3 regions of the Butyricicoccus sp. AF35-5AC genome follow, and region 3 is predicted to be linked to each of the others. Evidence: predicted binding sites of a transcription regulator. Region 3 holds the regulator's gene; each other region holds the start of a gene.
What was found. The regulator LexA, encoded in region 3, represses DNA repair genes until DNA is damaged. The targets are predictions, from matches to a motif close to CNAACANNTGTTNG.
Positions count from the first base shown of each region.

Region 1: a site for LexA is predicted at 1,254-1,267, ahead of iolE (myo-inosose-2 dehydratase). Genes of this name have one in related genera too.
Region 2: a site for LexA is predicted at 1,478-1,491, ahead of iolE (myo-inosose-2 dehydratase). Genes of this name have one in related genera too.

Region 1 is NZ_QUDX01000006.1:124,078-126,354, forward strand. It holds gene DWZ82_RS09480 (NAD(P)-dependent malic enzyme) at 1-1,062, shown strand, start outside; gene iolE (myo-inosose-2 dehydratase) at 1,309-2,241, shown strand.
Region 2 is NZ_QUDX01000005.1:215,751-218,027, reverse strand. It holds gene DWZ82_RS08760 (Gfo/Idh/MocA family oxidoreductase) at 1-225, opposite strand, end outside; gene iolE (myo-inosose-2 dehydratase) at 449-1,348, opposite strand; gene DWZ82_RS08750 (helix-turn-helix transcriptional regulator) at 1,894-2,277, shown strand, end outside.
Region 3 is NZ_QUDX01000001.1:8,785-11,061, reverse strand. It holds gene lexA (transcriptional repressor LexA) at 718-1,308, opposite strand; gene DWZ82_RS00040 (Asp23/Gls24 family envelope stress response protein) at 1,606-1,956, shown strand; gene DWZ82_RS00035 (DAK2 domain-containing protein) at 2,267-2,277, shown strand, end outside.

The sequences.
Region 1 (2,277 bases), on a different contig from region 3:
CCGGGTGTTGCCGAGCCGTGCCTCAAGATCAAGGACGATCCGTCTCTCAGCTACACCTATACGCGCCGCCACAATCTGGTTGCGGTCATCACGGACGGCACCGCGGTGCTCGGTCTGGGCGATATTGGTCCGATTGCCGGCATGCCGGTTATGGAGGGCAAGTGTGCGCTGTTCAAGGCGTTCGCTGACGTGGACGCGTTCCCGCTCTGTGTGGCTTCCAAGGATGTGGACGAGATCGTCCGCACCATTCAGCTGATCTCCGGCTCGTTCGGCGGCATCAACCTCGAGGACATCGCGGCTCCGCGCTGCTTTGAGATCGAGCGCCGACTCAAGGAGGTCTGCGACATTCCGGTATTCCACGATGACCAGCATGGCACGGCTGTCTGCTGCGGTGCAGCTCTGCTCAACGCCTGCCGCCTGACCGGCCGCAAGGTGGATGAGATCAAGATGGTTGTCAACGGCTGCGGCGCGGCTGCTATCGCCGTTACCAAGTTCCTGATGTTCCTCGGCGTCAAGCACATCACGATGGTTGAGCGCTTCGGCATCGTCTGCGAGGGCGATGAGCGTCTGAATCCGGCACAGCAGGAGATGGCCAAGGTCACCAACCGCGAGCACATGACAGGAACGCTGGCCGATGCTGTCAAGGGTGCGGACGTATTCTTCGGCATGTCCGCGCCGCAGGTGCTCACAGCCGAGATGGTCTCCACCATGGCAAAGGACCCGATGGTATTCGCTATGGCAAATCCGGTGCCCGAAATCTGGCCGGAGGACGCAAAAAAGGGCGGCGCTGCCGTTGTCGGCACCGGCCGTTCGGACTATCCGAACCAGATCAACAACGTGCTTGCGTTCCCGGGTATTTTCCGTGGCGCACTTGATGTTCGCGCAAGCGACATCAACGAGGAGATGAAGCTGGCAGCGGCTAAGGCGATCGCGGCCTGCGTTTCCGATGAGGAGCTGAACGCGGAGTATATCATGCCGATGGCGTTTGACAAAAAGGTCATCCGTTCGGTAGCAGATGCCGTTGCACAGGCTGCCCGCGATTCCGGTGTGGCCCGTATCTGAGCGCAGCAGACGAAAAGTTACAGATAAGACAAAATCAACCGCGCGGGAACAATCTCGCGCGGTTTTTGCGCAAAAGTGCGTGCACGCACACGCACAAGTTCGCGGAATGACAAAAACAGCGGATTGCACAACTCGGCTTTGTGAAAAAATGCGTTTGACATTTACAGTGCATAAGGGTACAATAAGAATAACAAAAATGCGTTTGTTCTGCGCAGACGCAGAGAGAAGATTATGGAGGGAATAACTATGTTAGATCCGAAGAAAGTAAGACTGGGTATCTGCCCGATCGGCTGGTCCAATGATGATATGTGGGATCTCGGCGACGAGAACACCTTCCAGCAGTGCATCTCTGAGATGAAGCTCGCTGGTTTCGACGGCTGCGAAGTAGGTCACAAGTATCCGGAGGACAAGACCGTCCTCAAGCACATGCTGGACGCCCGCAACCTGACCATCGCTTCCAAGTGGTTCTCCTCTTTCCTGGTTGACAAGCCGTACGAAGAGGTAGAGGCTGAGTTCATCAAGGAGCTGGATTACCTGTCCTACGTTGGCGCTACCGCTATCAACGTATCCGAGCAGTCCGGTTCTATTCAGGGTCAGCTCGATACGCCGGTTCTGGACGACAAGAAGCGCGTTCTGACCGACGAGGAGTGGGATCGCTTCACCACCGGCCTGAACAAGCTGGGCAAGCTGTCCATGGAGAAGTACGGCATCCGCACCTGCTTCCATCATCACATGGGCACCGTATGCCAGACCGTTGAGGAGACTACCCGCCTGATGGAGAACACCGACCCGAAGTATGTATTCCTGTGCTTCGATACCGGTCACTTCACCTTCGCTGGCGAGGATCCGGTAAAGATGCTCGAGAAGTTCGCTGACCGTGTTGGTCACGTTCATCTGAAGAACATGCGTATGCCGCTGGTTGAGAAGGCTCGCGCTGAGCACTGGTCCTTCCTGGATGCAGTTCGCGCAGGCGCTTTCACCGTACCGGGCGATCCGGACGGCTGCGTAGAGTTCGACGCTGTATTCGATCTGCTTGACAAGGCTGGCTACACCGGCTGGATCATGGTAGAGGCAGAGCAGGATCCGGCTAAGGCTAATCCGTTCGAGTATGCTAAGATGGGCCGTGAGTACATCACTGCACACACCGGTCTGGGCGGCGAGGTTGTTCTGAAGAAGTAATTCTTCGCATATCGCGCAATAAAACACGAAACCGGG
Region 2 (2,277 bases), on a different contig from region 3:
GTTGGTGATGATGGCAACGGCCTCAACGTTCGGGTCAGCGCACAGATCCTTCGGGTCGTTGTAAACGGCGGTTACGCCCAGTTCTTCAGCGACCTGCTTTGCGCGGTCGAAGTTTGCGTCTGCGATAGCTACCAGTTCCGAACCCGGAACGCGGTTTGCAATGTTGCAGGCGTGCTCATAACCCAGACGGCCTACACCGATGATACCGATCTTCAGTTTTTTCATAGTAATACTCTCCTTTGCGATCTTTTCTTGCTCTTTTTATTAAGGCAACACCGCACAATTAAAGCTGCGGCGCTTTGCGGAAATTTTGTGCCCTGACTTTGTTGCGATTTCACGGTAATACGTCAAGTATTACCGCAAAACCGCGCCTCGTCAGTACGCAAAATTTACTCGCAAATCGCTCTTGTCCAATTATGCGGTATTGCCTTGAAAATAATGGGTTAACTTACAGTCCGGTGTGCTCCTTGACGTAGGCGCGGGCCATGCGGGCGTACTCGAGCGGATTTGCGATAGCCGGATCCTGCTCAGCCTCTACGACCAGCCAGCCCTCGTAGTTGTACTCGTCGAGCAGCTTGAATACGGTCGGGAAGTCTACGCAGCCTTCCGGGTCGCCGGGAACGGTGAACACGCCTTCCGGAATCGAACGGAGGAAGCTCTTGTTCTCAGCGTAGCACTTGTCCATTGCAGGCTTGCGGACATTTTTGAGATGGACATGGCCGATGCGGTCGTGGTGCTTCTTGAGAATTTCGATCGGGTCCTCGCCGGAGAAGGTGAGATGACCGGTATCGTAAATCATGCTGACGTACTTCGGGTCAGTCATAGCGAGCATACGGTCGATTTCGTCGGTCTTCTGCACGGTAGTCGTCATGTGATGATGGTACACGATCTTCATGCCGCTGTCATAAGCGATCTTGCCGAGGTGATCCAGACCCTTGGTCAGTACCTCCCACTCATCGTCGTTCAGCACCTTCTTGTTGGAAAGCGGAGTGTTCCACTGATGCTGAATGGAGAACGACTGATCGGATGTGTTGATAATCGTAGCACCGATCGACTTCAGGAAGTTCATGTGGTCAACGAACGCACGCTCGTTCTGCCACATCGGCAGTTCATTTAAGTAGGTGCTGATCCAGCCGGTGATGGCGGAAATACCGCGGCGGCCAAACTCCTTATTCAGAATCGCCGGATCACGCGGGAACTGGCAGCCGATCTCGGTGCCAACATAACCGGTCAGAGCGATTTCACTGATCGTCTGCAGGAAGCTGTTTTCAGCACCCATCTCCGGCATGTCGTCCTCGGTCCATGCAATAGGCGCGATACCGATTTTAACCTTTTTGGGATCTAACATAATGCTTCGTCCTTTCATTCTTGTTGTATCTCACAACTGAGCTGTGAGATTCTTTCTTCTCTTTGTGCTTATAGTTTAGCAGATATGGCGAACGGTTTCTTTTAGATTCTTGGCTTGATTCAAAAAACGGAAACTTTTTTTCGGACACCCGAAAATCCCATATATATAATATATTAGAGGTAAAAGCGGCGGTAAAAATGCACAGTATTTTTTCGGAGCGGGTTTGAGGCTGTGCGCCTGTTTTTATAAATCCTGCTTTTTGCCGGTCGGAGACCGCCGAATCGGCAGGTTTGCGAAAGCTGAAAAACCGCAGAGAAACATACGGAAGATTCTCGGTCGGATATGCTATACTATAAATAAGCGAGAACAAAAAACAAGAATCTGCAAATAGCAAGAATTTATAATTATTCTCAGCCCGACCGCAAAAAAGCACGATATACGGCGGTCTGCAAAAGCAAATATGTGCTAGCGCACAACGGACCCGTGTGCTATACTTTTATAAGAGTAAAATCACCGTCAGAGAAAGAGAGGAGCTGCAAAAAACTATGCCGAAGGCAAGCCTGAACGTACAGTGCTTTGTAGAGAAGGAAGTTAAATCAATTTTTGAGGGGGAGAATCAGCCGAAGCTGCTTTACGTCAGTGAAATCCGACCGGATGCCAGTGCGCATCCGCGTGTCATGCATGCGCATGAGGATTTTGTCGAGCTGATTCTCATTTGCAGCGGTTCAAGTGAATACCTGATTCACGATAAAAAAGTCATCATCAAGCCGGGTGATCTGCTCGTATACAACGCAGGCGTGGTGCACGACGAGGTTTCCGGTCCGAATATGGAGGTCGGCAGCTACTGCATTGCCGTCGGCGGGCTGCATATGCCCGGTCTGCGCGAAAACGCACTCATTCCGGATGATGCGGGCTATGTATTCCCGACC
Region 3 (2,277 bases):
GCGCCCTTTTTTCTGCACCAATTGACCGGGGCGCACGAACCGCGCAGACGGTTCGCCCTAACGGGCGGAGCGTTTTTCGCTGAAGTTCAGCGGGGATTCGCCTACGCGGCGGGCGCATAAGAGGGATGGACACCAAAGGTTTCCACCCCTCTTATGAATCTCCCCGTTTCCTCTTAGCACGGCGAAATTTGCAGAACTGAGACTATAAAGGAACGGCAGAGGATTTTTTCTTCCGCAGGACGACTGATAGCCGTCCATGTATCCGCGTATTCGCAGGGTCAGATACCTTACTGCTACACATACGGGCAACTCTACGCTGGGTGCGGCATAACAGTGCCGCACAATTCGTTAGCGCGTTACAATAGACAGGGCCTACGCAAGATAAAAGGTACCAAACGCATAAATTCATAGGTGCCATGCGTTATAACATGCCAAAGGGTTGCGCGACACGAGTATGTCGCGCTTGCGGAGACTGAACCGTCTGCGTAGCAGTACGCTATCTGTGAACTGCGAACAGGTTGCGAAAGACACGCTGTGGTAACTCGACTGCCGTTCCCCTTTTCGAAGCGGTCGCCGCTCTCTGGTCTGCGCCAAACTAACAAACAAAGGGAAACGGGTGAAAATCAGAGGGTGGAAACCGCAGGTGTCTACCCTCTTGTGCGCCCGCGCGGCGTCAGCGCACGTCCCCCGCTCAGCCGGTACTGAAAAAGGCTGCTCTTAATACTCGCGGTAAACCGCCTTCACCACGCCTAAAATCTGGCACCCGGTGCCGTTGATCGGCGGATACGCCGGATTCTCCGGCATGAGCCATACGCCGTCCGGCGTGATGTTGAGCGTCTTGCAGGTAGCCTCATCCTCGAGCAGCGCGATCACGATGTCGCCGTTGCGCGCCTGTATATCCTGCCGGATAATGACCAGATCATCATCCATAATGCCCACGCCGATCATCGAATCGCCGCGAATGCGCAGCGCGTAATACTCGCCGCCTCCCGCTGCCGGTTCGAACGGCACATAGCCGATATGCTCCTCCACCGCGAGGATCGGCATACCGGCGGTGACACGGCCCAGAATCGGCACGCGCGGCACCATGGAAGGGCCGCTGACCGGCGTCAGCGCACGCGATTTATGCTCATTCGGCTCCAGATAACCGGCCTCCTGCAGCTTTTTCAGGTGCGCATGCACGGTGGACGGCGACCGCAGTCCCATCTCTGCACCAATCTCGCGCACCGAAGGCGGATAGCCGTGTTCGAGGGAATAACTGCTTATATAATCCAGTATCTGCTGTTGTTTGGCGGAAATCTTCTTCATTTTCGGCACTCCTCGCTGTTTCCGTCGGAACATACGTTCGTAATTTTATCCTTATTATACCGCAATCCGCCGCAATAAGCAAACATTTGTTTGCATTAACCTGCACGAATTTTCCGCGTTATTCGACACTATCCTTCAATTTATCCATTTTCTGCCGCTGTGTTGAAAAATAACGCAGTTTCATCACCGCATTGCTTGTATTTTACATGATTTTGTTATATCATATAAACAGCAAAAGTATTGATTATTGCAAGGGGACCCGCATTCTGCACCCCTAACTCGCAGGGAGGTTTTTATATGACCATCAAGACCGATCTCGGATATATCGACATTACCAACGAGGTGCTGGCTGGCATTGCCGGTTACGCAGCATCCTCCTGCTTCGGTGTCAAAGGCATGACTATCCGCTCCATGTCGGACGGACTGGCGCACCTGCTCGGACTGGAAAACCAGTCGCGCGGCGTAAAGGTCACCGAGGCTGTGGACGGCGGTGTCAACATCGACCTGCACATTGCAGTCGAGCACGGTGTGAATATTGCCACCGTCTGCCGCTCTATCATCGGCGAGGTACGCTACAACGTTGAGCGCCTGACCGGTGTGGACGTGAAGAACGTCGATATCTATGTAGAGAGTATTAAGGCGGACTGACCTATAGGGGACTTCGCAAGTCCCCTATATACGGAAGTCAGTTCCGGAGAAACTGACTTCCGATACCCGAACGTCGCCGTCCAGGACGGCTGAGTCGGGGTAACAAAACCCACGCACATGTCGCGGGTTTTGTTGCGGCGAAATACGCCGCTGATTGCATGCCGCGGCGTAACCGCGGACGTCTGCGGACGGAGCCAATGGCTCGGATTGCCCGAAGGAAATCCTGCCATGCGGTTACGGTTTGCAAGCAAACCGAAATCTTATTACGCGCAACTGCGCGGTTACTTTTTTTAGGGAGAGATTAAATTAAATGGCAGATCA